3 regions of the Bradyrhizobium yuanmingense genome follow, and region 3 is predicted to be linked to each of the others. Evidence: predicted binding sites of a transcription regulator. Region 3 holds the regulator's gene; each other region holds the start of a gene.
The links. Region 3 encodes PhoB, which activates phosphate uptake and scavenging genes when phosphate is short. Its sites were predicted from a motif close to TGTCATNNANCTGTCAT; they were not measured.
Positions count from the first base shown of each region.

Region 1: a site for PhoB is predicted at 6,267-6,283, ahead of N2605_RS23160 (UDP-2,3-diacylglucosamine diphosphatase). Genes of this name have one in related genera too.
Region 2: a site for PhoB is predicted at 3,832-3,848, ahead of phnC (phosphonate ABC transporter ATP-binding protein). Genes of this name have one in related genera too.

Region 1 covers NZ_CP104173.1:4,889,704-4,900,210, reverse strand. Annotated here, with positions in the region: gene N2605_RS23190 (cystathionine gamma-synthase family protein) at 1-680, shown strand, start outside; gene N2605_RS23185 (CHRD domain-containing protein) at 893-1,312, opposite strand; gene N2605_RS23180 (c-type cytochrome) at 1,460-2,383, shown strand; gene N2605_RS23175 (Lrp/AsnC ligand binding domain-containing protein) at 2,521-2,766, opposite strand; gene N2605_RS23170 (hybrid sensor histidine kinase/response regulator) at 2,869-4,848, opposite strand; gene thiD (bifunctional hydroxymethylpyrimidine kinase/phosphomethylpyrimidine kinase) at 5,169-5,969, shown strand; gene N2605_RS23160 (UDP-2,3-diacylglucosamine diphosphatase) at 6,307-7,119, shown strand; gene N2605_RS23155 (glycosyltransferase family 4 protein) at 7,133-8,176, shown strand; gene N2605_RS23150 (threonine/serine dehydratase family protein) at 8,240-9,223, shown strand; gene N2605_RS23145 (caspase family protein) at 9,411-10,507, opposite strand, start outside.
Region 2 covers NZ_CP104173.1:408,741-419,247, forward strand. Annotated here, with positions in the region: gene N2605_RS01875 (selenium-binding family protein) at 1-515, shown strand, start outside; gene N2605_RS01880 (hypothetical protein) at 599-1,192, shown strand; gene N2605_RS01885 (DUF1045 domain-containing protein) at 1,196-1,894, opposite strand; gene N2605_RS01890 (alpha-D-ribose 1-methylphosphonate 5-triphosphate diphosphatase) at 1,913-3,106, opposite strand; gene N2605_RS01895 (LbetaH domain-containing protein) at 3,103-3,774, opposite strand; gene phnC (phosphonate ABC transporter ATP-binding protein) at 3,949-4,764, shown strand; gene phnD (phosphonate ABC transporter substrate-binding protein) at 4,839-5,747, shown strand; gene phnE (phosphonate ABC transporter, permease protein PhnE) at 5,815-6,702, shown strand; gene phnE (phosphonate ABC transporter, permease protein PhnE) at 6,699-7,553, shown strand; gene phnF (phosphonate metabolism transcriptional regulator PhnF) at 7,690-8,421, opposite strand; gene phnG (phosphonate C-P lyase system protein PhnG) at 8,541-9,005, shown strand; gene phnH (phosphonate C-P lyase system protein PhnH) at 9,010-9,618, shown strand; gene N2605_RS01935 (carbon-phosphorus lyase complex subunit) at 9,623-10,507, shown strand, end outside.
Region 3 covers NZ_CP104173.1:7,008,062-7,018,568, reverse strand. Annotated here, with positions in the region: gene N2605_RS32590 (hypothetical protein) at 1-7, shown strand, start outside; gene N2605_RS32585 (lysylphosphatidylglycerol synthase domain-containing protein) at 456-1,511, shown strand; gene N2605_RS32580 (ATP-binding protein) at 1,558-2,850, shown strand; gene pstS (phosphate ABC transporter substrate-binding protein PstS) at 3,000-4,013, shown strand; gene pstC (phosphate ABC transporter permease subunit PstC) at 4,149-5,138, shown strand; gene pstA (phosphate ABC transporter permease PstA) at 5,143-5,988, shown strand; gene pstB (phosphate ABC transporter ATP-binding protein PstB) at 5,985-6,806, shown strand; gene phoU (phosphate signaling complex protein PhoU) at 6,818-7,534, shown strand; gene phoB (phosphate regulon transcriptional regulator PhoB) at 7,557-8,264, shown strand; gene N2605_RS32545 (GcrA family cell cycle regulator) at 8,564-9,076, opposite strand; gene N2605_RS32540 (aspartate aminotransferase family protein) at 9,536-10,507, shown strand, end outside.

The DNA of each region.
Region 1 (10,507 bases), 2.1 Mb from region 3:
CCATCGGCAAGGCCCAGGGACATACGCCGGTCATCGCCTGCGACAACACGCTGCTCGGGCCGGTGTTTCAGCGGCCGATCGAGCACGGCGCGGATCTGTCGCTGTATTCGCTGACAAAGTATGTCGGCGGTCATTCCGACCTGATCGCGGGCGCCGCGCTCGGATCGAAGGCGATCATGAAAGGCATCAAGGCGCTGCGCGGCGCCATCGGCACCCAGCTCGATCCGCATTCGTGCTGGATGATCAACCGCTCGCTCGAGACGCTCAGCCTGCGGATGGAGAAGGCCGATGCGAATGCGCGGCTCGTGGCGGACTTCCTGCGCGACCATCCGAAGGTCGCCAGGGTGCACTATCTCGGTCACCACGAGCAGGGCTCGCTGTCCGGCCGTGTGTTCGCGCGGCAATGCCTGGGCGCGGGCTCGACGTTCTCGTTCGACATCGTCGGCGGCAAGGAGGCGGCGGTGAAATTCCTCAACGCGCTGCAGATCCTCAAGCTGGCGGTGAGCCTTGGCGGCACGGAATCGCTCGCAAGCCTGCCGGCGACGATGACCCATTCCGGCGTTCCCGCCGACATCCGCCGAAAGATCGGCGTGCTCGATTCCACGATCCGGCTGTCGATCGGCATCGAGAACCCGTCGGACCTGATCGCCGACCTCGCGCAGGCGCTGAACGCGGCTTGAGCACGGTTAGAGTCGTAGCGTCGTAGCCCGGATGGGGCGCAGCGAAATCCGGGGACCTGTCCGCAACGCGCAGGGCTCCCGGATTGCACCAACGGGCGGCGCTTCGCGCCGACCGTTGGCTCCATCCGGGCTACGAAGTTGCTTGGAATCGAAAAGGCCGGACGCTCCCTCCTTGCGTCCGGCCTTTCCGCGACGAAGCCCGCGTTTTCGCTTTACTTCGTCACCTGACCGCGGATCTCGCCGGCCGGGTTCGCCGCGGTATGGATGTTGATGTAGTACTTGCCGCCGAGCAGATCGGCGGCCTGCGCGTCGGTGAGCGTGGCTTCGCCCTTGACCGGGCTCGAGGCCGCATTCGGGATCGGGACCGCGACGCCGGCGTTCTTGCCGGCTTCGGCAGGCCCGTGGAAATGCGCGGCGGTGGCGGGGCCCGAGAGGCCGGAATAGGTGACGGTCCAGGACAGCTTCTTGCTGGCAGCGTCGTAGTCCAGATCGGCCGTTCCGGTCGCGCTGCTGGTGTTGGCGGGGACCTCGGATTTGCCGTCCAGCGTCGCCTTCAGTTTCTCCGCGCTGGCCGGGGCGGCGAACGCAACGGCGGCTCCGAATACCAGTGTGGCAAAAACGGCTTTGGTCATGGCTTTCTCCTGTTGACGCCTGATTGCTTTTCAAACAGTGCGTCATGCGGTTTATTCCGGCATTACATCCGGGCCGTCTAAAATATTCGTGGTTGGATCGAGCGCGGCATGACCCTTAAGTTCGCGCGTTCACGATGGAATGATCGAATGTTGCGACGAACGCTCCTTGCCGCCCTGATCGCCGCCGCCGCGGCGTTCGCACTCTATTGGTGGTTGACCGCCCCGGCCGTGCTGGCCTTGCCGGCGCCGACACGCAACGCCGATCTCGCCAACGGGCAGGAGCTGTTCAACGCCGGCGGCTGCTCGTCCTGTCATGCCACCCCCAATCAGCCCGATCGCCTGCGGCTCGGCGGCGGGCTGGCGCTGGGCTCGCCGTTCGGGACGTTCTACGTCCCCAATATTTCCCCCGATCCCGCCTACGGGATCGGCCGCTGGAGCGAGGCCGATTTCGTCAACGCCGTGATGCGCGGCATCTCGCCCACGGGCACGCACTATTTCCCCGCCTTTCCCTACACGTCCTATCATCTGGCCAGTGTTGACGACGTCCGCGATCTCTTTGCCTATCTGAAGACGCTTCCGTCGGTGTCCGGCACAGTGGGTGACCACGCGCTGCCGTTTCCGTTCAACATCCGCCGCAATGTCGGCATCTGGAAGCTGCTGTTCATGGACACCGCGCCGTTCGTCGCGGACGCCGCGCGCTCGCCGCAATGGAATCGCGGAGCCTATCTCGTGAACGCTTTCGGCCATTGCGCCGAATGCCACAGCCCGCGCAATGCGCTCGGCGGCATCATCGCCAGCCAGCGCTTTGCCGGTGGGCCCAATCCCGAAGGGGAGGGCTGGGTGCCCAACATCACGCAGCAGGGCATCGGCAACTGGAGCGAGAAGGATATCGCGGATTTTCTCGAGACCGGCGACCTGCCCGAGGGCGACAGCGCTTCGGGCGCGATGCGGGCGGTGATCAAGAATCTGGCGCAACTTACCGCGGAAGACCGCGCCGCGATGGCCGCCTATCTGAAGTCGCTGCCGCCGGTGCAGGGACCGACACCGCCCAAGCGCAAGGAGGGCGGCTAGCGCTGCCGGCGCTTCGGCCGTTGTTTTGCGCGTGATCTAAAGCGCGATGAGATTGGGATGAATCATCATCGCGCTTTAGGTTGTTGTTTACGCATGATCTTTCCGGAAAACCGCTTCGCACTTTTCCGGATCATGCTTTAGCCGGTGCCGAACGCCTTGAAGGTGATGATGGTGAGAGTGTCCTGGATGCCCGGCAGCACCTGCACCTTCTCATTCACGAAGTGGCCGATGTCGGTATCCTTGTCGACGTAGAACTTCACCAGGAGGTCGTATTGGCCGGCCGTGGAGTAGATCTCGGAGGCGATCTCGGCTTCGGCAAGCGCATTGGCCACCGTATAGGACTGGCCGAGCTTGCACTTGATCTGAACGAAAAAAGGAACCATCGCGGGCACTCCGAAAGCGTATTCTTCCGGCTAATAGGCCAAAACCGGCTGGATTTAGCAAGCGAACTTGCTGGATCATCCGAGGTGCATTCGGGCGCGATGCTAGGATGGGACCGCTGCGGCGGCCAATGCATCCCTCAGCCGCTGGGCGAGCTCGACCTTGCGGTAGGGCTTGGTCAGCACGACCGCTCGCGCCTGCGCGCGGCCCTGCTCGACCAGGGTCTCCAGCGCGTAGCCCGAGGTGAACAGGACCGGCAGGCCGGGACGCACCCGCCGCGCCTGATCGGCGAGCTCCCAGCCGCTCATGCCGCCGGGCATCACGATATCGGTGAACAGCAAGTCGATGCCGGGATCGCTCTGCAGCTGCTGCAAGGCATCCTTGCCGTTGACCGCGGCGACGACACGATATCCGAGCGCTTCCACCCTGCGAATGACGGAGGAGCGGACGAACGGATCGTCCTCGACGATCAGGACCGTCTCGTAGCCTCGCGGCGCCGTGTCCTCGCCGTCGGGAAGATCGGCTTGCGACCTACCGGTGCTCGCGCGCGGCAGGTAGATCCTGGCCGTGGTCCCAAGGCCAGCCTCGCTGTAGATCGAGACATGGCCGCCTGATTGCTTGGCAAAGCCATAGACCATGCTGAGGCCGAGGCCCGAGCCCTTGCCGACCTCCTTGGTGGTGAAGAACGGCTCGAACGCGCGAGCGGCGACCTCGGGCGTCATGCCTTCGCCGTCATCGGTAACCGCGATCAGGACGTAGCTGCCGGGTGCGACCTCCCGGTGAACGGCACCGTCATCATCCTCGATCGTGATCAGCTCCGTGGCCAGCGTGAGGTGGCCTCCCGATGGCATGGCATCCTGCGCGTTGAGCGCGAGATTGAGCACGGCGGATTCGAGCTGGGCGCGGTCGGCAAAGGCCAGGATCGTGCCGGGCCCGGAGGTCGTCCTGATCTCGATGTCTTCGCGCAAGGTGCGCTTGAGCAGCTTGAACATGGAATCGAGCAGGCTCCGGCAATCGATCGTCTGAGGCCGCAGCAATTGGCGGCGGCTGAAGGCGAGCAGGCGCTGCGTCAGCTCGGCACCCCGTTCGCCCGATTGGCAGATGTCGTCGGCAAAGCGCCCGAGGTCGGGCCTCGCCTTTAGCTGCTCGCTCAGGTGCTCGGCATTGCCGATGATGACGGTCAGCAGATTGTTGAAGTCGTGCGCGATGCCGCCGGAGAGCTGACCGACCGTCTCCATCTTCTGCGCCTGCTGAAGCTGCTGCTCGGTCAGCTTGCGCGCGGTGAGGTCGTGGACGATGCCGACGAAGATCAATTCGCCGTCCTGCCGCGCCTGGCCGACCGACAGCTCCATCGGAAACGTCGTGCCGTCCTTGCGCAGGCCGACGGCCTCGCCGCCGGTCGCGAAATGCCGCGCCTGGCGCTCGGATGCTGCATCCGCCTCGGGCATCAGCATGCCGACGTTGCGGTTCATCACCTCGTCGGCACGGTAGCCGAACAAGCGCTCGCAGGCCGGATTGAACAGCAGGATGCGGTCCTGCGCATCGAGCAGGATGACGCCGTCGACCGCGGTCTCGACGATCGCGGTGAGGCGCGCCACGCTCTCGCGCATCGCGCGCTGGGCGTCGCGGACCTGCTGCAGCAGCAGCGTGGCGTCGCGGCTCTTGATTTCCTCCTCCTCGAGCGCGGCCTGGACCTGTCGCAGCTCGAACGGCGAGGGGATCGTGAGGATCTTCGGCAGCAGCGGCCAGAGCGCGGCGGCGGTGAAGACCGACGCGACCGCCGTGGCGGCCTTGAGCATGCCCTCGATGCCGTAGATCGGAACCCAGAGCGTATAGATCGACAGCACGTGGGTCAGGCCGCACGCCATGATGAAGATCGCGAACGCCCAGTAGACCCAGCCGAATTTGAGGTCGCGCCGCTTGGTGACGAGGATGGCGAGGGCGAACGGGATCGAGAAATAGGCAGCGGCAATGCTGGCGTCGGAAACGACGTGAAGCCAGATCAGCTGAGGCTCCCACAACAGGCAGATGCCGTGCGGCGACAGCATGGACGAGTCGAGGAGACGTTCGAAGAAGGCCCACATCGTTCCACCCCAAGGAGTCTTGTTCAGGTGGCTTGCGGGGCCGGCGGCCCGCAACATGGGGGCGCTGGACGGTTCCACCACCTGACGTCTCGCGTAACCGGCGAAGCACGCTAAGGTACGCGACTATAGCAAGGGTCCGGCGCCGTTGCATTTTCAAGCCCGCATCATTGCGGGCCTTGGTCCGCGCGGTGTCCGACTGATTCGCAAGGCGCGCAATCGGTTCGCGAATCACGCCTGGCGGCGGCCCGGCGCGCTTGCTGACGTTCCACGGTCGCGCTACGAGAGGCCATGGCGGCCTCCTCAAGCACATGTCTCCCGCGATGACGACCCCGGTCGCACTCACCATCGCCGGTTCCGATTCGAGCGGCGGCGCCGGCATCCAGGCGGACCTGAAGACCTTTGCCGCGCTCGGCGTCTATGGCGCCTCCGTGATCACGGCGCTGACGGCGCAGAACACGCGCGGCGTGACCGGCATTCACGCGGTGCCGGCCGGGTTCGTCACCGAGCAGATCGACGCGGTGTTCTCCGACCTCGACATCGGTGCGGTGAAGATCGGCATGGTGGCCCAGGCCGCCAGCATCGATGCCATCGCGGCCGCGCTTTCGCGCTGGGCGCCGCGGCATGTCGTGCTCGATCCCGTCATGGTGGCGACCTCCGGCGACCGCCTGCTCGCCACTGAAGCCGTCGACGCCCTGCGCGCCAGGCTGATGCCGCTGGCTGCCGTGATCACGCCGAACCTGCCGGAGGCTGCGGCCCTGCTCGATGCGCCGGTGGCGGCGAGCGAGGCCGAGATCGAAAGCCAAGGACGCCGCCTGCTGGCGCTGGGCTGCCGCGCCGTCCTGATCAAGGGCGGGCACGGCGAGGGCGCCGAGAGCATCGACTATCTCGTCACTGCCGAGACCGCGATCGCGCTCGCCGCGCCGCGTGTGGCCACCCGCAACACCCATGGCACCGGCTGCTCGCTGTCCTCCGCCATCGCGGCAGGGCTGGCCAGGGGCGAGGACCTCGAGGCCGCCGTGCGCAACGCCAAGGCCTGGATCAGCGCCGCGATCGCCGCCGCCGACCGCTTCAGCGTCGGCCACGGCCATGGGCCGATCCATCATTTCCATAAGTTCTACTGAGGCGGGCACCTGAACGCGCCCCATCCTTCGAGACGACCGCTTCCAGCGGTCTCCTCAGGATGAGGCTAAGCAGCACTGTACCCGTTGAAGCTAGGGCCGCACACTCGGTCCTCATCCTGAGGGCCCGCCAAGGGCGGGCGTCTCGAAGGATGTGCCGCGGGGAGGTTTGCCTCAGAGAAGAGCGGGGGCTTGCGCCCCTGCGGCGCCATGTCGCCTGATTGTCGCATGCGACTGATATTCGCGGGGAGGGCGAGGCAAGGCGTGATTCGTATTTGAAGGTGCCTCAAGGGTTCAATCGGTCATCCCCCTGTCACGGGACATTGTTACAGGCTGGCGCATGGGAAGTTACGATGTGAGTGACGAGAGCCCGGAGCGGCGCTTTCGCACGTTGTTCATCTCCGACGTCCATCTCGGGGCCCGCGGTTCACAAGCCGATCTTCTGCTCGACTTCCTGCGCTACCATGATGCCGATACGATCTATCTCGTCGGCGACATCGTCGACGGCTGGGCGCTGAAATCGAGCTGGCACTGGCCGCAATCGCATAACGACCTCGTCCAGAAGCTTTTGCGCAAGGCGCGCAAGGGCGCCAAGGTCATCTACATTCCCGGCAATCACGACGAGTTCCTGCGCAACTATTACGGTACGCATTTCGGCGGCATCGACGTGGTCGAGAACACGGTTCACACCGGCGCCGACGGCAAGCGCTATCTCGTCATTCACGGCGACATCTTCGATCTCGTGGTGCAGAACGCGCGCTGGCTCGCCCATCTCGGAGACAAGGCCTACGACTTCGCGATCCAGATGAACCGCCTGGTCAACTTCTTCCGCCGCCTGTTCGGCGTGCCCTATTGGTCGCTGTCGCAATGGGCCAAGCAGAAGGTCAAGAACGCCGTCAACTATATCGGCGCCTTCGAGCAGGCGCTCGCCGCCGAGGCGCGGCGTCACCAGGCCGACGGCGTGATCTGCGGCCACATCCACTACGCCGTGATCCGCGACGAGGCCGGCATCCGCTACATGAATTGCGGCGACTGGGTGGAGAGCTGCACCGCCCTGGTCGAGCATGACGACGGCCATTTCGAGATCATCACCTGGGCGGATCAGTTGCGGAAGCCGGAGCAGGTGCCACAGGTCGCAGCCAGAGCTGCATAACAAGGACCACTTGATGCGCATCCTGGTCGCGACCGACGCCTGGCACCCGCAAGTCAACGGTGTGGTTCGGACGCTGACCAAGCTCTCTGACGCTGCAAAAGCGCTCGGCGTCGAGTTCACGTTCCTGACGCCGCAATCGTTCCGCACCTTCGCGATGCCGAGCTATCGCGACGTGCGCCTCGCCATGCCGCGCCCGGCCCGGATCGCAAGGCTGATCGAGGAGGCACGTCCCGACAGCATCCACATCGCGACCGAAGGGCCGATCGGCCTGATGGTCCGCCGCTATTGCCGCCAGCGCAAGCTGCCGTTCACGACCAGCTTCCATACCCGCTTTCCCGAATATGTCCGCGCCCGCGTGCCAGTGCCGGGCTCGCTGATCTGGCGGGCGCTGCGGCGCTTCCACAGCGCCAGTCGCGCCGTGATGGCGGCGACGCCGGCGCTCGCGCGCGAACTGACCGAGCGCGGCTTCGACAATGTCGTGCTGTGGCCGCGCGGCGTGGACACCACGTTGTTCCACCCGCGCGTCATCGATCTCTGCCTGCCGGCACCCGTGTTCCTGTCGGTCGGCCGCGTCGCAGTCGAGAAGAATCTCGAGGCGTTCCTCGACCTCGACCTACCCGGCACCAAGGTGGTCGTCGGCGACGGCCCGGCGCGCGCCTCGCTGGAAGAGGTCTACCCCGATGCGATCTTCCTCGGCGAGAAGCACGGCGAGGAACTGGCGGATATCTACGCGGCCGCCGACGTGTTCGTGTTCCCGAGCAAGACCGACACTTTCGGCCTGGTCCTGCTGGAGGCGCTCGCGATCGGCCTGCCGGTCGCGGCCTTCCCCGTGAAGGGTCCCCGCGACGTGATTGGCGATGCGCCGGTCGGCGCGCTCGATCACGATCTGCGCAATGCCTGCTTCGCGGCGCTCGATATCTCCCGGCAGGACTGCGTCGCGTTCGCCGCCAACTACACCTGGGAGGCCTCGGCAACGGTCTTTATCGACAGCATTTTGGCGGTCGGGGCGGTGCTGCCCGGCCGGACCGGCGCGGAACAGCCGCGTTTCGTGGCTTGAGGCAAGAAATCCTCTCGCGGAGGTGTCTTGCCCGGGCCTGATCGGCCGCGATAGCATTCCGCCATGACCGAACAGGCCCTTCCGGTCGGCCCTGCCGACATCGATGCCGCAGCGCGCGTGATCGCGCCTTACGCCATCCGCACCCCGCTGTTGTCCTTCCCCGTGCTCAACGAGCGCGTCGGTGCGAAAGTGTTCCTGAAGCCGGAGATGCTTCAGCGCACCGGCTCGTTCAAGTTCCGCGGTGCGTTCAACAAGGTGTTCTCGATCCCGCAGGACAAGCGCGCCGGCGGCGTCGTCGCGTTCTCCTCCGGCAACCACGCCCAAGGCGTGGCGGCGGCGGCAAAGATCCTCGACATGCAGGCCACCATCGTGATGCCAGCGGACGCCCCGCTGTCGAAGCGCGAGCGCACCAAATCCTACGGCGCCGAGGTCGTGCTGTACGACCGCGACAAGGACGACCGCGAGGCGATCTCGCGCGGCATTGCCGAGAAGCGCGGCGCGACGCTGGTCAAACCCTACGACGATCCGTTCGTGATCGCAGGGCAGGGCACCGCCGGCCGCGAGATCGCCGAGGACATGGCAACGCTCGGCCTCGGCCCCGACATCGTGGTGGCGCCGGCCTCCGGCGGCGGCTTGATCGCGGGTGTCGCGACCGCCGTGAAGGCGCGCTATCCGCAAGCCGAGATCGTGGTCGCCGAGCCCGAGGCCTTCGACGATCACGGGATTTCACTCAGCGCAGGCCATCGCGAGCCGCATCCGCCGGCCGGCCGCACCATCTGCGATGCGCTGATGGCCCTGATGCCGGGCGAGATGACGTTTGCGATCAACAGCAAGCTCTTGGCGCGCAGCGTCACGGCGTCGGACAAGGAAGTCGGCGCGGCGGTCGCCTTTGCCTATCGCGAGCTGAAGCTGGTGGTGGAGCCCGGCGGCGCGGTGGGGCTTGCTGCGCTACTCGCGGGCCGCCTTGATGTGGCCGGCAAGAACGTCGTCATCGTGCTGTCAGGCGGCAATGTCGATGCGGAACTGTTCGCGGAGCTGGTGGCCTGATCGTCATTCCGGGGCTCGCGCAGCGAGAGCTATGATGCGCAATTGCGCATCTGAGAATCCATAACCACGATCGGGAGTATGGATTCCGGGCCTGCGCCTTACGGCGCATCCCGGAATGACCAAGAACAGACATGAAGAAGGGGCAGAGCGTTTCCGCTCTGCCCCTTTGTCGTCTCGCTCGCCGCAATCAGTGCGTGAAGCCGCCGCGACGGTTGCCGCCATTGTTCATGCTCGGCGCTTGGTTCATCGACTGCCGGAAGTTGTTGTTGCTGCTGACCATGCGGCTCGGCATCGTGTTGATCTGCGGGCGGGTGTTCTGCACGTTGTTCTGCACCTGCCCCTTATTCAACGGGTTATTGTTGAGCTTGACGATGCCGGTGTTGCCGTTGTTGAGCCGGATCGGGCGGTTCGGAGTCTGCACGTTGACCGGCTTCGACTCGATGTTCGGGCCACCCTTGCCGACATTCACCGGCATGGTCACGATCTTGCCCGGCTTGACGGTGCCGCCATTCGGCATGGTGCTGGTCGCAGGCAGGGTCACGATCTTGCCGATGCCGACCTTGCCGTTGATCGTGTTGGTCGGCGCAGGCAGCGTGACGATCTTGCTCGGGGTCTGCGGCGGCGTGCCGTTCTGCGGGTTCGGCTGGTTGTTGCCGGCAGGCAGGGTGACGATCTGGCCGCCATTGCCGAGCTTGCCGAGGACGTTGCCGTCGAGCGGCTTCTGCACGACAGGCAGATTGCCGTTCACCTGCGCGCCATCGCCCTGCTGCATCAGCGGCATGTATTTGGGCTGGCCGAGATTGCCGATCTTGATCGTCGGAGCAATGGTCTGCGGCGCCAGGAACTTGGTCGCCTGCATCAGGGGGATCTGCTTCGGCTGCGTCTGCAGCTTCAGCGCGACCTGCGCATAGGGGCTGTTGCCGTAGCTGTCATAGAAGCTCTTGTAGGCGAGCGGCGAGTTGGCGAGCACCGCCTTGTGCCAGGCCTGCGAGATCAGGATGTTGTTGAGCAGCCAGCGGATGTGGTCGCACAGCGGGTCGTGCGGATACATCCGGATGAACTCCTGATAGTACTCCGGCCGGCCCTCGGACACGACGTAGTCATAGGCCTGGCGGGTGGAGCGGCTCGGCAAATTGGAGGCCATCTGCACGACCGGCGCCTTCACCGGCGCGCGGTTGGCAGCAACGGCGGTGTCACCGAAGAAGGTGAAGTCGCTCGTCAATGACGAGCTCTCCCACGGAATCTGCGCGCCGCTGGTGGTCTGGTTGACCTGCAGGCGCACGC
Region 2 (10,507 bases), 1.2 Mb from region 3:
AGACGGCGACGATCCCTCCCGAACCCGCGCCCAAGGAGAAGCTGCCCCCGCTGCTGCAGGGATTTGGCGCCGTGCCGCCGCTGGTGACGGACATCGACCTGTCGATGGACGACCGGTTTCTCTATGTCTCGTGCTGGGGCACGGGTGAGATGCGCCAGTACGACGTCAGCGATCCCAGAAAGCCGAAGCTTGCGGGCTCAGTCCACATCGGCGGCATCGCGCGCCGCACGCCCCATCCGAACGGCAAGCCCTTTGCGGCGGGTCCGCAGATGGTCGAGATCAGCCGCGACGGCCGGCGCGTGTACTGGACCAATTCGCTTTATTCCACCTGGGACGACCAGTTCTATCCCGACGGGGTTCCGGGCGTGGAAGTCATGGCCAATGTCGGTCGCAACGGCGGCCTCGAGCTCGACAAGGACTATTTCGTGAGCTTCCCCGACGGATATCGTGCGCACCAGATCAGGCTCGAGGGCGGCGACTGTTCGACGGACTCATTTTGCTACCCGTCGGTCTAGATGGCACGCAGGCGAGCCCGGCCCTTGGCTGGCTGTGGCTCGCGCTTGTTGCGAGCGGTCTCTACCACGGGGTCAATCCGGGAATGGGATGGCCGCTCGCCGTTTCGGCCGGGCTCATGGACAAGAGCCCCCTCGCGCTCTTCCGTGCATTGTGGGCTCTGGCGGCCGGGCACCTCCTGGCAACACTTCTCGTGCTGCTGCCGTTCGCCTTCCTGCTCGTACTGGCCGAATGGCAGCGTCCAATCCAGATCGTCGCGAGTCTTTTCGTCATCGGCTTTGGCGTCTACCGGCTGATCGACCGGCGTCATCCGCGGGCGCTGGCACGAATTCCGCCGACGCAATTGGTGCTCTGGTCATTTGCCGTCGCCATCGCTCACGGCGCTGCCCTGATGCTCGTGCCGATCTATCTCGGGCTCTGTCAGGCCTTCGAGCTCGATGCCGGCCATCAGGCGGCGGGCGCGCTGATGACGGCAAATCTCGGGATGGCGGTGCTGGTGTCGCTGGTGCACGTTGCCGCCATGGTCGGCGCCGGCGGATGTCTGGCGTGGCTGGTCTACCGCCATCTGGGACTGAGGTTCGTCTCGCGAAGCTGGTTCAACCTGGATGCAGTCTGGGCGACCAGCCTCGTTCTGGTTGGCGCAGTGGCGCTCGCTTTCAATCTTGCGGCCTCGCGCTGAGGTCTACCGCACCAAAGCCCACTCGCCGATGATGCGAAACCGCGCCTTGGCATCATCCTGCCTGAACAGCGCAATGCGATCGATCGCGAGCGTCTCGATCCCCAGCGCCGCAAACCGTGTTCGCAGCATCTGAAGGATCGGCCCGCGCCGCTCCGCATCCAGCCGCCCCGTCAGCGTCATGTGGAAGCGGAATTCTTCCATCACGTAAGGATAGCCCCAGCGGTCGAGATAATCGCGCTGCCGCTCGCTGAGCTTCTCCGGCTTGCGCCGAGCGCGATCTTCCGCCGTCAGCGCGGCGCGAAACGGGTCGAACTCGCGAACGCAATCAGCGGCAAGTTGCTGGAGCGCTTCCATCGGCTCGGCCGGAATAACGGCAATGAAGCCGCTGATGGCATCGACCATCGGTCGGATTGCCGGGATTGGCCGTGTCTTGCCCGCGAAGGCCGCGCAGGCGGCCATCAGCTCGGCTTCGGTCTTGCCGGGCGCCAGCGCCATCGGCGCCTTCAGCGTGGCGTGAAAGCCGTACTTGCGGGGATCGGCGCTGACCTCGCGCCAGTCGGGCGCGGCGTGCAGCGCCTGCTCTGGAAACGAAATCTCGCCGCCGCTGTAGGCGTCATAGCCGAGCAGCTCGGCGCCGAAGCGGGAGAGGGCGCTGTCGCGGCCTGCGGCATAATAGATCGCGTAGCGGGGGAAACCTGTCATTGCCTCAGCATAACCAATTTACGCCGCGACGACAGTCTCGCGCGGCGCCGCCATTGCGGTGAGCAGCCGCGTCGCGTCGGTGAGATGCACGAGCCTGCCGCCTGAGATCACCGCGATCAGCCGCGGCCGCAGCTCCACGCTGTCGTCGACGAGGAGAATGTCGGCGCGGCGTCCCTCCGCGAGCAGGCCGCGATCGGTGAGGCCGGTTGCCCGCGCCGGGCCGGCGGAGACCAAATCCCAGGCCTGAGCCAGAGGCATCACGCCATCGGCGGCCAGGCGGAACGCGGCGAGCAGCTGCGCGGGATAATAATAGTCCGACGCCAGCACCGAGCAGAGCCCCTTTGCGATCATGTCGGAGGCCCTGGTCCAGCCGGTGTGGCTGCCGCCGCGCACGACGTTCGGCGCGCCGTAGACGATGGCATCGCCGTGGCTGGCCGCTGCGCGCGCCGTCTCCTCGTTGATCGGAAACTCCGCGATCAAGGCGCCGAGCTCGCGAAAGTCCCGGCGCATCGCCGGGCTCGAATCGTCGTGCGAGAGCATCCGCACCTCGGCCCCGCGGGCCGCAGCGGCCAGGCGTGACACCGAGGCGGGCACCTCGTCGGCGCGCGAGACCACGCGCTCGACCAGCCGGTCGAATTCTTCACTCGACAGACCGGTGCGCTCCACCATGCGGTTGCGCTTGCGTGGGTTGGAGATGTCGGCAACGACGCCGTCCATATGATCGTTGAAGGCGAACAGGTCGACGCGGCCCTCGCTGAGCCACTGTGCGATCTCCGCTTCGGCATCGAGATTGAAGGTCTCGTGCCGCAGGTGGAAGCGGGTGTCGGCAGCGAACTGCGGACGCTGCCGCTCGATCGCCTCCATCAGGCCGCGCGCATTGTCGGCGCTTCGCAGGCCCGGCTCCCACGAGCAGGTCGTGGCGTGAAACACGGTGGTGATGCCGTTGCTGATCGCCTGGCGGTCGCTGTCGGCGAGCGCGACGTCGATCGGAAAGTCGACGCCGGCGCGCGGCATCATCTGCCGCTCGAAGGCATCGCCATGCAGATCGACGATGCCGGGCAGCACCAGCAGGTCACGGGCATCCAGTGCCAGCCGCGCCCGGCCGCGAGAAGCATCGACCTCTGCAATGTCTGTTCCGGAGACGAGAAGGGAGGTTTCGACGAGCTCGGCGCCGATCAGGGCCCGGCCGCCTTCGATGAATATGTCTGTCACGCGACCGCGCTTCGTTTGCTGGCAGGAGAATTGGCGAGTGAGCTCGCTTTTGCTTCGTATGCCGAGAGGAAATCTTCAATCCCGAGCTTGCGGAAATTGGGCAGCGCCTCGCGCAACTTGTCGTGATCCCAGTCCCACCAAGCAAGCCTTGCGAGCCGTCCGGCGATCTCCTCCGAGAATCGCCGCCGCACGATGCGGGCCGGATTGCCGGCGACGATGCTGTAGGCCGGCACGTCCTTGGTGACGATCGCGCCGGCGGCGATCACCGCGCCGGTGCCGATGTTGCGGCCCGGCAGCACGATCGCGCCATGGCCGATCCAGACGTCATGGCCGATATGAACGTGATGCCGGCGGCGCCAGTCGAAGAACTCGAGATCGTCGCTCTCACCTTCGAAATAGGCGCTGGATCGGTAAGTGAAATGCGCCTGAGTGGCGCGATGCATCGGATGGTTGCCGGGATTGATGCGAGTCATCGCCGCGATCGAGCAGAACTTTCCGATGGTGGCGTAGGTGATCTGCGCATCGTTCACGACATAGGAATAATCGCCCATCGCCACTTCATGCAGGATCGTGCGCGCGCCGACTTCGGTGTAGGCGCCGAGCCTGGTCTCATGCAGCTTGGCCGAGGGATCGACGGTCGGCTGAACCGAAAGAGCTTTGGCGGCCATGTTGCATCCGAAGTGCGAGGGCGGGAGTCTTTCTTCGAGCGGCCGGATGACGGTGTCGTGACAATGAGATGACAGGGGATGACGTGCGTAGGATGGCCGCACTGCAGCAGCCTTGTCACACAAGTGTTAACCACGGGCGTTAGCGGTTGGCTCCAGCTACTCTGGAGCCCCTCGATGCTGGTGGTTGAAGGTCTGACGTGTCGCTTCGGCGCGAAGGCCGCTGTGGACGATGCTTCGTTTCAAGTTTCCCCTGGCGGCTTCGTCGGGGTGATCGGGCGATCCGGCGCCGGCAAGTCGACATTGCTGCGGTCCATCAACCGCCTCATCGAGCCCTCCGAAGGCCGCATCCTGTTCGAAGGCGTCGACGTCACCGCGCTGCGCGGCAAGGAGCTGCGGCAGTGGCGTGCGCGGTCGGCGATGATTTTTCAGCAGTTCAACCTCGTCGGCCGGCTCGACGTCCTCACCAATGTGCTGATGGGGCGGCTGTCGACGGTGCCGACATGGCGGTCGCTGCTGCAGCTTTGGCCCGAAGAAGACAAGGCCATCGCGATGTCGGCGCTCGAGCAGTTCGACATGGCTGCCATCGCGGCCCAGCGCGCCGACCAACTCTCGGGCGGTCAGCAGCAGCGCGTGGCGATCGCGCGGGCGCTGGTTCAGCAGCCCGACATTATCCTTGCCGACGAGCCGATCGCCTCGCTCGATCCCCGCAACACCAAGATCGTGATGGATGCGCTTCTGCGCATCAACAAGCATTTCGGTATCACCGTGCTCTGCAACCTGCATTCGCTCGATCTCGCCCGCAGCTATTGCGACCGCCTGATCGGCATGGCGGCCGGACGCGTGGTGTTCGACGGCGCGCCGGCGGCCTTGACCGATCATATCGCGCGCGAGCTGTACGATCTCGAGGCGAATGAAGTCATGGATGTTGCGCCCGCGGATGCATCGGTCGGCACAGCAGTTCCTGCCCTCCGCACGGTTGCCGTGGCCTGATCGCTGCTTCTTTAAATCGAGCCTAGCGCAGAGCCGGAACTCGACAGTTTCATAACCTTGAAATGGGAGACGTCATGATAGACCGTCGTACGATCGTTGCCGCTGCGGCGGCCCTGGCATTTTCAGTTTCAGCCGCTGCGGCGCAGGACTGGAAGGCGAAATATCCTGAGTTGATCTTCGCAAAAGTCCCCGACGAGAATGCCTCCGGCACCACCAACCGCTGGACGCCTTTGACGGAGTACCTGTCCCGCGAGCTTGGAACGAAGGTCACGCTGCGCATCGCCAATGACTACGCCGCGGTGATCGAAGGTCAGCGTGCAGGAAACATTCACATCGCGATGTACGGCCCGGCGTCCTACGCGCGTGCCTACATCATTGGCGCGAAGGTCGAACCGTTCGCGATCGAGGTGAACGGCGACGGCACCAAAGGCTATTACTCGGTTCTCTATGTCAAAAGCGATTCGAGCTACAAGGACATCAAGGACCTGCAAGGCAAGAACCTCTGCCTCGTCGATCCCAACTCGACTTCCGGCAACAACGTGCCGCGTTTCGCGATGAACAAGATGGGCATAGACCCGGAGAAGTTCTTCGCCAAGGTGGTCTACTCGGGGAGCCATGAAAACGCGGTGATCGGGCTTTCCCAGGGCACCTGCGACGCGGCGTTCAACTGGTGGAACGACGAGAAGGAATCGAACCTGCTCCGGATGGAACGGAAGGGCATGGCGAAGGCCGCGGATTTCAAGATCATCATGAAGTCCGAGCAGATCGTGAACTCGCCGATGGCCTATCTCAGCAGCCTGCCTGACGACCTCAAGGCGGCGATTAAGAAAGCAGTGCTGGAAATTGCGGTGAAGGACAAGGCGGCTTTCGACAAGATTTACGAGGGGAAGCAATTGCCCTACGTCGAGGTCGACCACAAGGCGTATGACGCCGTGATCGAACTGACCAAGTTTGTCGACAGCATTCGCAAGCAGAAATCCTGAGGGAAACGAAGGGTTGGACAAGTCGGGCAGATCGCAAGATCTGCCCGTCGGCTCTCGCGAACATCCCATGCGAACAGCAGTTCCCGAATTTCCGGAAGCCAGGCTGCGTGAGCTTGGCGATCGCTATGCGGCCGCAATTGCCGCCAAGCGCCGCCGCGTATGGCTCGGTGCCGCCGTCCTGATCGCCGTTGCCATTGCCGCGGGCTGGATGGGCGAGGTCAGTCTCGGAAATTTTGTCGAGAATTTCTGGCGCTTCCCGGCCTATTTCCTCAGCATCGCACCCAAATTTTCGTTCGCGACCGCATGGAGCGATTTGGCGGAGTGGCTGTGGGGATTGCCGCGCTGGGCACGGCTTCTCGGGGATACGTTGCTGATAGCCTATATGGGCACCCTCTCGGGTGCGCTGTGCGGTTTTGCGCTTTGCTTCCTCGCCTCGGCCAATCTCGTGAAATCAGGAACGACTGTTTTCGTCACCCGGCGCGTTCTGGAGTTTTTCAGGACCGTGCCGGAGATCGTGTTTGCCCTGATCTTCGTGCTGGCCTTTGGTCTCGGGCCGCTGCCGGGCGTTCTGGCGATTGCAATCCATACCGCCGGAGCGTTGGGCAAGCAATTCGCCGAGGTTGTCGAGAACATCGACAGCAAGCCGGTCGAAGGGGTGGCGGCAAGCGGGGGCAGCTGGGTTCAGGTTGTTCGGTTCGGCGCGTTGCCTCAGGTCCTCTCGAACTTCGTGAGCTATGCCTTGCTCAGGTTCGAGATCAACGTGCGTGGCGCGGCCGTGATGGGCTTCGTCGGCGCCGGCGGGATCGGCCAGGATCTGATCGAGGCGGTTCGCAAGTTCTACTTCACCGACGTCAGCGCCATCCTGCTGCTCATCGTCCTTACCGTCATGTTGATCGACTTCCTGACGGAACGGTTGCGACACCGCCTGCTCGGGCTGGAGGGAAGCACCCGATGAGCTCCTTCAGTTTTGAAAACCGGACCGGCATTGCCGAACGGTATCCCGACGTCTTCCGGACCGATTGGTGGCAGCGGGGAAGGATCGCAATACTCGTCGGCGGGACGGTCGGGCTGTTCCTGTTCGGGATCGTCCAGCTCGATATTCCCTTTAATCGGCTCTCCCAGGGCATGGTCAGGCTGGGCGAATTCGTCCAGCTCATGTTGCCGCCCAGCCCGGGTTCTTGGGCGGAGGTTCTGAAATATCTGCATGCGCTCGGAGAGACGGTGTCGATCGCGTTTCTCGGCACCCTTGGCGGCGCGCTGCTCGCGCTGCCGGTATCCCTGCTGGCGGCGCGCAACGTGGTTGCAAACCGGATCATCCGCCTATTGACGCGTCGTGGCCTCGATACCATCCGGGGGGTCGACACTTTGATCTGGGCACTGATCTGGGTCGGCGTCGTGGGGCTGGGGCCGTTTGCCGGCATCCTGGCCGTGATCTGCAGCGATTTCGGAACGTTCGGCAAGCTGTTCTCGGAAGCGATCGAGGTCGCCGACAAGAACCCCGCGGAAGGCGTTCGGTCATCGGGCGGCAACCATCTCCACAGCGTCCGCTTCGGATTGCTGCCGCAGGTATTCCCGGTCTTGCTGAGCCAGGTGCTCTACTATTTCGAGTCGAATACGCGATCGGCGACGATCATCGGAATCGTTGGCGCTGGCGGCATTGGCCTTCAGCTTGCCGAACAGATCCGGGTGCTGGAATGGCAGAAGGTATCGTTTCTGATCCTGCTGATCCTGGTAACTGTATCGTCGATCGACTGGATTTCCGGCAAGCTGCGCTTCGCGATCATCGGCAAGCGGACGGTCGCCTAACGTCGTGCTGCAGTCTTATCCGTTCCGATTGGATCGGAACGGAGCTCTGATTTTTGTTTTGACGCGTTTTCTCGACGCAAATCGTTTCCACCCCGGATCAAGTCCGAGGGCAGGCTTCGCTGGAAAACGCTCTGATCTAAGCGTTCTCCACCAAAAACTCCACCCGCTCTGCCGCAAAGCGCGAGTGCTTCGTCACCAGCGGCTTGCCCATGAGATCATGGTCGGTGGCGTCGACCACCAGGATCGGCCGCCCCAGCGCCAGGTCGAGCCGTGCGGCGTCGCTCGCGTCGACGATCCCCGCGGTGATTCGCGTCGCACCGCGGCGATAGTCGCGCACGCCAAAATGCTCCAGCAGCTTCGTCATCGAGCGCGTTGCCGCGAACACGGCGCCCGCCTCCGGAAACCGCTCCGCCGATAGCCAGGTGGTGGAAACACAGATCGGCGTGCGGTCGGCGAGGCGAATCGCCTCGATCCGCACCAGCGGCGCGCCGGTCTTCAATCCCAGCTCTCGTGCGAGCTCGCGCGTCGCAACGTCATCGGTCGCCTCGATCAGCCGGCCATGCGGTTCGCGGCCATCGGCGCCGACGATCTCGGAGAAGCGCGTGCGCGAGCGCAAGGGATAAGCGAGCTTTTGCGCCTCGACATAGGTTCCGCTGCCGCGCTCGGCGCGCACCAGGCCGCGCTCGGCGAGGGCTGCCAACGCGCGCCGCACGGTGTGGCGGTTGACGCGATAGGTTTCGGCGATCTCCATCTCGCCCGGCAATTTGTCGCCGGCCGCAAAGCGGCCGTCGGCGATGCCGCGCTCGATGCCATCGGCCACGAGGCGCCATAGCGCGACGCCCGAGGAGGCTGTGTCCTGCATGCTCATGTCGCGGGAAACCTACTCCAGAAATCACAGCATTGTCACGAAACAGTCATGGCGCGTCCGTATGAAGTTGTCTATTATCATAGACAACTTCGACGCGGCAAGTTCTGTCAAAAAGCTCGGTGGACCAGGTGACCCAGCACAACGACCAGCAAGCCCAGCGCAAGGCCGCAATGGCGGTGCTGGCGCACGCGGAGGCGGGCGAGATCGCCGCTCGCCTCCGCAACTTGTCTCTCCCGGATCACCACGATCTGCGCACGCCGGAGAACGGCCTCGTCATGCTGCGCGGCCGGGTCGGCGGCGACGGCGCGCCGTTCAATCTCGGCGAAGCCACGGTGTCGCGCGCCGCGGTGCGGCTTGCGAGCGGCGAGGTCGGGTTCGGCTACACGCTCGGCCGCGACCGTGAGAAGGCGCGGCTGATCGCGCTGTGCGATGCGCTGGTGCAGTCCCGCGATTTCGGCGGCGCGGTGGAGCGCGACGTTATCGCGCCGTTGCGCGAGCAGCTTATGGTCAGGCGCAAGCAGGCGGCGGCAGCGGCCGCCGCAACGAAGGTTGATTTCTACACCATGGTGCGCGGTGAGGGGTGAGATCATGACCACGATTGCGGAACTGCCGCCGGGTTTCGCCGACAAGGTGCTGTCGGCGCAATCGACCTTTCGCTCGGTCATGGACGCCATGGCGCGGCCGGGCTCGGTCCAGCGCATCGTGCCGATGGCGGGCGCGCCAGGGCCGATGATGCGCGGCACCGCAGCGATCGCGCTGACGCTGTTCGATCACGACACGCCGCTCTGGCTCGATGCGCGGATGGCGGAAAGCTCGGACGTGACGAAGTGGCTGAAGTTCCACACCGGCGCGCCGGTCGTGCAGGATTCGTCGATCGCTTCCTTCGCGCTCATCAGTGACGGCGGCGCCTTGCCTGCGCTCGAGCGCTTCGCGTTCGGCACCAGCGAGTATCCGGACCGTTCGACCACGGTGGTCATCCAGGTCGACAGCCTCGCCGCCGGGCGCAGCTTCGAACTGCGCGGCCCCGGCATTGACGGTGTCGCCACGCTGCAGGCGTCGATCAAGCCTTTCGACCTGTTCGAGCGCCTGCATATCAACGAGGCGCTGTTTCCGCGCGGCATCGATGTGGTGCTGGTCGCCGATGACGCTGTGGTCGCGATCCCCCGCACCACGCGAATAGTGAGCAAGGGAAGCTAGAAGCATGTATGTCGCAGTCAAAGGCGGCGAACGCGCCATCGAGAACGCCCATCGCCTGCTCGCGCATAAGCGGCGCGGCGACCAGAGCGTTGCGGAAATCACGCTCGACCAGATCTCGGAGCAGCTCGGCCTGGCCGTCGATCGCGTCATGAGCGAAGGCTCGCTCTATGACCGCGAGCTCGCGTCGCTTGCGATCAAGCAGGCGCGCGGCGATTTAATCGAGGCGATCTTCCTGGTTCGCGCCTTCCGCGCCACGCTGCCGCGCTTCGGTGCCAGCGAGCCGGTCGACACCGGCACCATGCGGGTGCAGCGGCGGGTGTCGGCGACCTTCAAGGACATTCCCGGCGGCCAGATCCTGGGGCCGACCTTCGACTACACGCACCGCCTGCTCGATCCATCGCTCGCCCAAGGTTTTGTGCCGGAGAGGCCGGCTGCGGCCGAAGCCTCCACCGCGCCGACGCCGCGCGTGACAGACATTCTCGGGCGCGACGGGCTGATCGAATCATCGCCGGAAGCCGAGGACGGCGCCAGCGTCGGCGATCTCACCCGCGAGCCGCTGAATTTCCCCGCGGACCGTGATTTGCGCCTGCAAAACCTCGCGCGCGGTGACGAAGGCTTTCTGCTCGCGATGGGCTATTCCACCCAGCGCGGCTACGGCCGCAACCATCCCTTCGTCGGCGAGATCCGCTTCGGCGAGGTCGAGGTCGAATTCGTCGCGGAAGACGTCGGCTTCGCCGTGCCGCTCGGTGCGATCGAGCTCACCGAGTGCCAGATGGTCAACCAGTTCAAGGGCTCGGCGACCGAGGCGCCGTGCTTCACCCGCGGCTATGGCCTCGCCTTCGGCCAGAGCGAACGCAAGACCATGTCGATGGCGCTGGTCGACCGCGCA
Region 3 (10,507 bases):
TGTGTGATGTTGCTATGCACCCTCACGCGCGGGGCGGGGTGTGCTCCGCCGCGGCCTTTCGGCGCATTGGAAAACCGGGACCTGGCCGCTCCAGTCACCCCTCTTTCAACAGGCAGGCCGGCTCCATAGATTGACGTTGGCTTAAGGCGTGACGGAACATTGTGCGGCCGAAATCATCAAAACTTCATGGCCCCTGCGCAGGATCGCCTGGAGATTCGCGCCAAGCCTTGCCGACGAAAGCGCCAAATTCTGCACTGGGAGCTGCGACCCTGCCTAAAATATTGAAGGCACGTGTTTTTGTTCGAATTGGCGAATTCCACTTCGGCCGAAAACGCGCTAGTGGAGGGGCAGGGGGCATGCGCGATTCCGGCGCCGGCGGCGAGGGTTCGTTGAATGCCTGCGCGTCCGCCTGTCCGCCGGCCACCCTGGCCGCTGAAGCGTTGTTCGAGGTCTAGATGCTGGAAGCCATACGCAGGGCGACGACGTTTCTGCGCCAGAAGCAAGTCCTGCATAAGCTTGGAGTCGTGATCAGCATCGCGGTCATCGGCATCGCTTGCTACGTGCTCTACCACATGCTGCGCGGCATCGATTTCAACGAGGTCCTCGAAGCGATCAAGAGCACTGAGCCGAGCCAGATTGCGATGGCGGCGCTATTCGTCACTGCGGGCTATTTCACGCTGACCTTCTACGACCTCTTCGCCACGCGCGCGATCGGCCATGCCCATGTGCCCTATCGCATCAACGCGCTCGCGGCCTTCACCAGCTATTCGATCGGCCACAATGTCGGCGCCTCCGTCTTCACCGGCGGGGCGGTGCGCTACCGCATCTATTCGGCCTATGGGCTCAACGCGATCGACGTCGCAAAAATCTGCTTTCTCGCCGGCCTGACCTTCTGGCTGGGCAATGCCGCGGTGCTCGGCCTCGGCATCGCCTACCATCCGGAGGCGGCAGCCTCGATCGACCAGCTGCCGGTCTGGCTGAACCGGACACTGGCGCTGATGATCATCGTGGCGCTGATCGGTTACGTGATCTGGGTCTGGAGCCAGCCGCGGGTGGTCGGCCGCGGCCCTTGGACGGTGGTGCTGCCGGGCGGCCCGCTGACGCTGCTCCAGATCGCGATCGGCATCGTCGATCTCGGTTTCTGCGCGCTGGCGATGTATGTGCTGGTCCCCGACGAGCCCAATCTCGGCTTCGTGATGGTCGCGGTGATCTTCGTCTCGGCGACCCTGCTCGGCTTCGCCAGCCATTCACCCGGAGGCCTGGGGGTGTTCGATGCCGCCATGCTGGTTGGGCTCTGGCAGATGGACCGCGAGGAGCTGCTGGGCGGCATGCTCCTGTTCCGCGTCCTCTATTATCTGTCTCCGTTCGTCTTATCTGTAATCTTGCTGACGTTTCGAGAGGTTATAATCGGCGCCCGATCGAAGCGCTTGCAACAGGCGGCGCTCAAGCTGGACCCCGGCCCGGCGCCTGAAGCCGCCTATGTGAGAGAGCGCAGCGACAGCGGCGCCTGACCGGTGTCAGGTCCTTAAGGACAGTCCCCAGGAGAAGTCCGCCCCGATGGCGATCGACGCCCCCTCTTCTCCCTCCGCCCACCCCTGGTCCGATCGGCTGCGGCACTCGACCATCATCCTGATCGCCGCGGCGCTGGCGCTGTCCGTCGTGGTCTCGCTCGGCGAATTGTCGGCGCTGCACGCTGCAATCGTGTTCCTCTGCATCGCGGCGGCTGCCTTGATCCCGTGGCGGCTGCACGATCCCGCCACCTCCCGCGACGACGTCAGACGCATCAACCCGGTCGAGAGCGCGGCGGTGGCCGCGGTGGTCGCCGGCATGCCGGATCCGGCGGTGCTGCTCGACCGGGCCGGCCGCGTCATCCACCTCAACGCCGCCGCCGCCCAGCTCGCGCCGGCGCTGCGCAAGAACGAGCTCGCCCAGTTCGCGCTGCGCTCGCCGGAGATCATCACCGCGCTGCGCGAGGCCATCGCGACCACCGAGCCGCGGCGCGCGACCTATCTCGATCATGTTCCGGTTGATCGCTGGATGGAGCTGATCATCACGCCGGTACCGGTGCCGACCAGCTTCGGCGGCGCCGACAAATGCATGCTGATGACCTTCCACGACCAGACGCCGCTGCGCCGGGTCGAGGAGATGCGCGCCGACTTCGTCGCCAATGCCAGCCACGAGCTGCGCACGCCGCTGGCGGCGCTGTCGGGCTTCATCGATACGCTCCAGGGCCAGGCCAAGGACGATCCCAAGGCGCGCGAGCGCTTCCTCGGCATCATGCACAACCAGGCCACGCGCATGGCGCGCCTGATCGACGATCTCTTGTCGCTGTCGCGGGTCGAGCTGTCGGCCCATGTCCGGCCCGACACCCTGGTCGATCTCGTCCCGATCATCCGTCAGGTCGCCGACGGGCTCGAGCCGCTGGCGCGCGAGCGTCAGGTCGAGGTGGACATCCACCTGCCGGAGCCGCCGGTGATGATCGCGGGGGACCGCGAGGAGCTGCTCCGCCTGTTCGAGAACCTGATCGAGAACGCGCTCAAATACGGCGCCTCCGGCGGGCGCGTCATCGTGTCGCTGACCTCGAGCGCCGCCGCTGACGGAACTCAGGAAATCCGGGTCATGGTCCGCGATTTCGGCCCGGGCATCGCGCCGGAGCACCTGCCGCGTCTGACGGAGCGCTTCTACCGGGTCGACGTCGGCGACAGCCGCTCGCAAGGCGGCACCGGGCTCGGGTTATCGCTGGTGAAACATATCCTTAACCGTCATCGCGGCCGCCTTTTGATCGAAAGCGTGCCCAGGCAGGGCGCCACCTTCACCGCCTGTTTTCCCCAGATCAAGACTCCGGCTTGATCGGAAACGCAAGCAATTTCAATTGCTTGGTGTCGTCATCCAACTGTCACGAAACCTTCGTAAAAGCACAGCCGACCGCCCCTAAAGCGGCGGCGCGGGGAGCGCGATCGGGCGCGGATGGCGCTTCGCTCCCCTGTATGGAGACCAGCATGAATTTCCTCAAAACCATGGTCGCTGCCGGCTTGGTCGCCGCATCGACGACGGTAGCCTTTGCGGCCGACATCACCGGTGCCGGCGCGACGTTCCCGTTCCCGATCTATTCGAAGTGGGCTGACGCCTACAAAAAGGAGACCGGCAACGGTCTGAACTACCAGTCGATCGGCTCGGGTGGTGGCATCAAGCAGATCCAGGCCAAGACCGTGACCTTCGGCGCCACCGACGCGCCGCTCAAGGCCGAGCAGCTCGAGAAGGACGGCCTCGTCCAGTGGCCGATGGTGATGGGTGCCATCGTCCCCGTCGTCAATATCGAGGGCGTGAAGCCGGGCGAGCTGGTTTTCGACGGCGAGACCCTGGCCAACATCTATCTCGGCAAGATCACCAAGTGGGACGATGCCGCGATCAAGAAGCTCAATCCCAACGCGAAGCTGCCGTCAGAGGCCATCACCGTGGTCCGTCGTTCGGACGGCTCAGGCACCACCTTCAACTTCACCAACTATCTCTCCAAGGCCAGCGCGGACTGGAAGAGCAAGGTCGGCGAGGGCACCGCGGTCGAGTGGCCGGTCGGCGTCGGCGCCAAGGGCAACGAGGGTGTGTCGGGCAACATCAGCCAGACCAAGAACTCGATCGGCTATGTCGAATACGCCTATGCCAAGCAGAACAAGCTCACCCACACCGGTCTCGTCAACAAGGCCGGCAACCCGGTGCAGCCGACCGTCGAGGCCTTCCAGGCGGCCGCCTCCAACGCCGATTGGTCCAAGGCTCCCGGCTATTACGTCATCCTGACCGAGCAGCCCGGCGAGAAGTCCTGGCCGATCACGGCGGCGACCTTCATCCTCATGCACAAGTCCGCCACCGACAAGGCGGCCGCGCAGGAAGCGATCAAGTTCTTCCGCTGGGCCTTCAAGAACGGCGGCAAGATGGCCGAGGAGCTCGACTACATTCCGATGCCGGACAGCGTCGTCCAGCAGATCGAGAAGACCTGGGCTGCCGAGATCAAGAGCTAAGGCGCTATATGTGTCCCGGACACGGTTCCGGGGCGCTGCAAGATCTCCGCTCCGGATCGGCCTCCTGCCGCATCCGGAGCGCGCCACCAACAACAAGCGTACATAAAACGGGTATAGGGGATCGGCGTGGCTGAGATGGCTGTTGAGAGCAATGTGATTGATGCTGCCGGTCCATATGATCGCGCCAAGGCCTTGAGCGCGTTCAAGCTCGGCGACGTCACCTTCTACTGGATCACGCGGTTGTCCGCGATCTCGGTGCTGCTGATTCTCGGCGGCATCATCATCTCGCTGATCGTCGGCGCCTTCCCGGCGATCCAGGAGTTCGGCATCTCCTTCCTGTGGACGCAGCGCTGGGCGCCCTCGGCCGATCCGCCGGTGCTCGGCGCGCTCGGGCCGATCTACGGCACGCTCGTCACCTCCTTCATCGCGATGCTGATCGCCATTCCCGTCGGTCTCGGCATTGCGATCTTCCTCACCGAGCTCTGCCCGCAATGGCTGCGGCGCCCGATCGGCATGGCGGTTGAGCTGCTCGCCGGCATCCCCTCGATCATCTACGGCATGTGGGGCTTCTTCGTGCTCGGCCCGTTCCTGGCCAACACCTTCCAGCCTTTCATGATCAGGGTGTTCGACGGCGTCCCCGTGCTGGGCGCGATCTTCGCAGGGCCCCCGTCCTATCTCAGCCTGTTCAACGCCGCGCTGATCCTCGCCATCATGGTGCTGCCCTTCATCACCTCGATTTCGGTCGACGTGTTCAAGACGGTGCCGCCGGTGCTGAAGGAAGCCGCCTACGGCGTCGGCTGCACCACCTGGGAGGTCGTCCGCAGCGTGGTGATCCCCTACACCCGCGTCGGCATCATCGGAGGCGTCATGCTGGCGCTGGGCCGGGCGCTCGGCGAGACCATGGCGGTGACCTTCATCATCGGCAACTCGTTCCGGATCTCCTCGTCGATCTTCGCGCCGGGCACGACGATTTCGGCGGCGATCGCCTCCGAATTTGCCGAGAGCGACGGCCTGCACCAGTCCGGCCTGATCCTGCTCGGCCTCCTGCTGTTCGTGCTGACGTTCTTCGTGCTCGCTGCCGCCCGTTTGATGCTGCTGCGCCTCGAAACCAAGGCCGGGAAGTGAAGCCATGAACCCGATCTATTCGCGCCGCCGCCGCTGGGACATCGTCATTCGCGGCCTCTGCATCGCAGCCGCCGCCTTCGGCGTCACCTGGCTCGCGCTCATCCTGGTCACGCTGCTCTACAACGGCCTGGCCGGGCTCAACCTCCAGGTCTTCACAGCTGACACGCCGCCGCCCGGATCGACCGAGGGCGGCCTGCGCAACGCCATCGTCGGCTCGTTGATCATGACCGTGATCGGCGTCGGAATCGGCGCGCCGCTCGGCCTGTTCGCCGGCACCTATCTCGCCGAGTACGGCCGCAACGACAAGCTGACCTCGGTGATCCGCTTCATCAACGACATTCTCCTGTCGGCACCCTCGATCATCATCGGCCTCTTCATCTATGGCGCGGTGGTGGTGCCGATGCGCGGCTTCTCGGCGATTGCGGGCGCGCTGGCGCTTGCCGTCATCGTGATCCCGGTCGTCGTGCGCACCACCGAAGACATGCTACTGCTGGTGCCGAATCCGTTGCGCGAAGCTGCCAGCGCGCTCGGCCTGCCGCGCTCGCTGGTGATCAAGCGCATCGCCTATCGTGCCGCGCGCTCCGGCCTCATCACCGGCGTGCTGCTGGCGACCGCCCGCGTCGCCGGCGAGACCGCGCCGCTGTTGTTCACGGCGCTGTCGAACCAGTTCTTCAGCCTCGGCCTGAACAAGACGATGGCGAACCTGCCTGTCACCATCAACAACTTCGTGCAGAGCCCCTACGAGTATTGGAAGCAACTCGCCTGGAGCGGCGCGCTGTTGATCACCCTGACCGTGCTTGCCCTTAACATTGGCGCGCGCATCCTTGGCGCCGAGAGGACTGCAAAATGAGTGAAATGTCTGTTTCCGTCAGCGCACCGTCCGTTCATCCCGGCTCGCAGCCCCTGCCCGAGGCGCCCGCCAAGGTCACGGCGCGCAACCTCAACTTCTACTACGGCGACCACCACGCGCTGAAGAACATCAACCTGGCGCTCGGCACCAACCGCGTCACGGCGTTCATCGGCCCGTCCGGCTGCGGCAAGTCCACCCTGCTGCGCATCTTCAACCGGATGTACGATCTCTATCCGGGCCAGCGCGCCGACGGTCAGCTGTTGCTCGACCATACCAACATCCTCGACCCCAAGCTCGACCTCAACCTACTCCGCGCCCGGGTCGGCATGGTGTTCCAGAAGCCGACGCCGTTCCCGATGACGATCTACGAGAACATCGCCTTCGGCATTCGTCTCTACGAGAAGATCTCCAAGTCCGAGATGGACGACCGCGTCGAGAAGGCGCTGCGCGGTGGCGCGCTGTGGAACGAGGTCAAGGACAAGCTCAATGCCTCCGGCCTGTCGCTCTCCGGCGGCCAGCAGCAGCGCCTCTGCATCGCCCGCACCGTCGCGGTGCGGCCCGAGGTGATCCTGTTTGACGAGCCCTGCTCGGCGCTCGACCCGATCTCGACCGCCAAGGTCGAGGAGCTGATCCAGGAATTGTCCGAGAACTACACGATCGCGATCGTCACCCACAACATGCAGCAGGCGGCGCGCGTTTCCGACAAGACCGCCTTCATGTATCTCGGCGAGTTGATCGAGTTCGACGACACCAGCAAGATCTTCACGTCGCCGAGCGATCGGCGCACGCAGGATTACATCACCGGCCGGTTCGGCTGAGGAGACGGAACATGGGTTCTGAACATACCGTAAAGGCTTTCGACAGCGACCTTCAGGAGCTCACCCGCCTGGTCGCCGAGATGGGCGGCATCGCCGAGCGCATGATCGTCGATTCCGTCGACGCGCTGATCCGCCGCGACGTCGCGCTCGGCCAGCGCGTCGTCGCCACCGACGTCGAGCTCGACGCGCTGCAGAAGCGCATCGAGGAGCGCGCCGTGCTCACCATCGCCCGCCGCCAGCCGATGGCCGTCGACCTGCGCGAGATCGTCGGCGCGATGCGCGTTGCGACCGATCTCGAGCGCATCGGCGATCTCGCCAAGAACATGGGCAAGCGCGTCGCGGCGCTGGAGACGGATTTCCATCCGCTCAAGCTGTTCCGCGGCCTGGAGCACATGACCGACCTCGTGCAGCAGCAGGTCAAGTCGGTACTGGACGCCTATGCCGCGCACGACCTGCCGGCGGCGATGGCGGTGTGGAAGGGCGACGAAGAAGTCGACGCCATCTGCACCTCGCTGTTCCGCGAGCTCCTCACCTACATGATGGAGGATCCGCGCAACATCTCGTTCTGCATCCACCTGATGTTCTGTGCCAAGAACATCGAGCGGATCGGCGACCACGCCACCAACATCGCCGAGACCGTGTTCTACATGATCGAGGGCCAGGCGATCACCGACAAGCGGCCGAAGGGCGACATGACGACCTTCGCCACGACGGTGCCGAACACCTGACGACTTAAGGAGCTACGACCACATGGGCGCACGCATTATGGTGGTTGAGGACGAGGAAGCTCTCACCGAGCTTCTTCGCTACAACCTCGAAGGCGACGGCTATGACGTCGAGACGGTGATGCGCGGCGATGACGCCGACACCCGCCTCAAGGAGCACATTCCCGATCTGATCGTGCTCGACTGGATGCTGCCGGGCCTGTCAGGCATCGAGCTGTGCCGGCGGCTTCGGACCCGCCCCGAGACCAAGCAGCTGCCGATCATCATGCTCACCGCGCGCGGCGAGGAGAGCGAACGGGTGCGCGGGCTCGCGACCGGCGCGGATGATTATATCGTCAAGCCGTTCTCGGTGCCGGAGCTGCTTGCGCGCGTGAAGGGCCTGCTCAGGCGTGCGAGTCCCGAGCGCCTCGCCACCGTGCTCGCCTATGGCGATATCGAGCTCGACCGCGACAAGCGCCGCGTGGCGCGCTCGGGCCGGCCGATCGATCTCGGTCCGACCGAATATCGCCTGCTGGAGTTCTTCCTGGAGCATCCCGGCCGCGTGTTCTCGCGCGAGCAGCTGCTCGACAGCGTCTGGGGCCGCGACATCTACATCGACGAGCGCACCGTCGACGTGCATATCGGCCGCCTGCGCAAGCTGCTCAATCTCGGCCGCGAGCAGGACCCGATCCGCACCGTCCGCGGCGCCGGCTACGCGCTGGACGATCGCTTCGCGAAGGCTGAGCAGACGTAAGGCGCCAGCGACAGCTGGTTTGGCGAACTGCGGCGCCGATCTCGGCCGTCATCCCGGGGCGCGCGCAGCGTGAGCCCGGGATCTCAGCGCGAGCGCTTGCGCTCTTCGCGATTAGCCACAGGACGTGGTTTGGCGAAGACTCGGAGTGACCATCTCGCGCAACGATTGCGCCCCGCGGTTACGGATCCCGCATTCGCGGGGATGACACCGGGCGATTGGGAGCCGTCATCGTATGACGGCTGCAGTCTTGGCGATCAAGCTTGGCGATCAAAGCTTGGCGATCAGGGAATTCCGCAAGCTCACCGCGTGCCCGGTTTCGGTGCTGCGCGACGGCGATCCGCTGCGGGCTGATAGGCCACGCGCGAATGCTGGGCACAATAGGGCAGGCCGGAGAGCGCCTTGCCGCCGCAGAAGAAGAAATCCGGGCTCGAGGGATCGCCGACCGGCCAGTGGCAGGTCGCCTCGTTCAATTCCAGCAGCGACAGCCGCTGGCTCATCGGCACCACGTTGTCGTAGGTAACCGGCTCGGCTTCCAACTCGACCTCGAAGGCCTGCGCCAACGCGGTGTTGCCGCGCGCGACGGGGCGGGTCACCCGCATCATATGCTGCGCGGGCCGTGCCTTGCGCGGCCGCGGCGCTGCCGATGAAGGGCTCTTGGCGCGGCCGGACAGGCCGAGCCGGTGCACCTTGCCGATCACGGCATTGCGGGTCACATTGCCGAGCTCCGCCGCGATCTGGCTGGCCGAAAGTCCGGCCTCCCAGAGCTTCTTCAGCTGCTCGACGCGATCATCGGACCAGGTCAAAACCGTCATTGCACCCTTTCCCTCGCTGCGCGCCTGCCATCCTGGGGCCTTCGCAGCGAATGCTTTAGCCTTGAAAAACCCGTGCCGTCAGAATCCCTTAAGGCTCGCCGGGCGCGCTCAAGACGCCCGAACGTTTACGCCGGTACATGAGGACTTCTGGGATCAGAACTGCTGCACGAGATGTCGTATCTGACAGTCCAAACGCTACAATATGGCGTGACTCCCGCGCAAGAGTCCGCCGACTCGCTTCCACATGTTCCGTGGTGAAAAACCCGCAAAATCGGCACCGCAAGACTACGGAATCAGCGTTTCGCGAGGCTTTCCGGGCGGCATTGACACCCGTCTTGCCAGGCATAAGATAGTGCCACGTGCCGCCCTTAAAAGGCGGCACGTTTCGTTTTCCGGGGCCGGTCGATGGTGCGTCGCGCAATGCATGCCTCACACCGTCCGCAACATTCAAGTGACGTCATGACTAACAGCGCAGCGCCGCATTTGCTCCCCGTTTTCGCCAGGGCCGACCTCGGTTTCGAGCGCGGCGAAGGCTGCTGGCTGATCGCGACCAACGGCGATCGCTATCTCGATTTCACCTCGGGTGTCGCGGTGAATGCGCTCGGCCATGTCCATCCCGCGCTGGTCAAGGCGTTGCAGGAGCAGGCGACCAAGCTCTGGCACATGTCGAACCTGTTCCAGAGCCCTGACGGCGAGAAGCTCGCAAGCCGCCTCTGCAATGAGAGCTTTGCGGACTTCGTGTTCTTCTGCAATTCCGGCGCCGAGGCGCTGGAAGGCGTGATCAAGCTGGTGCGCCACCATCACTTCTCCAAGGGGCATCCGGAGCGTTACCGCATGATCACCTTCGAGGGTGCCTTCCATGGCCGCACGCTGGCGACGCTCGCCGCCACCGGCTCTGCGAAATATCTCGAGGGCTTCGGTCCGCCGATGGACGGCTTCGATCAGGTGCCGCACGGCGACCTCGACGCCGTGAAGAAGGCGATTGGTCCGCACACCGCCGGCATTCTCATCGAGCCGATCCAGGGCGAGGGTGGCGTTCGTTCTGCACCTCACGCCTTCCTGAGGGCGCTGCGCGAACTCTGTAACGAGCGCGGCCTGTTGCTCGCCTTCGACGAGGTGCAGACCGGCATGGGCCGCACCGGCGAGCTCTTTGCCTACAAGCGCACCGGCGTCACACCGGATGTGATGTCGCTCGCCAAGGCGCTCGGCGGCGGCTTTCCGATCGGTGCGGTGCTGGCGACCGCGGACGCGGCGGCCGGCATGGGGCCCGGCTCGCACGGCTCCACCTTCGGCGGCAATCCGCTCGCGATCTCGGCTGCCAACGCCGTGCTCGATGTCATGCTCAAGCCCGGCTTCTTCGACCACGTGCAGAAGATGTCGCTGCTGCTCAAGCAGAAGCTCGCCTCCGTGATCGATCGTCATCCCGAAATC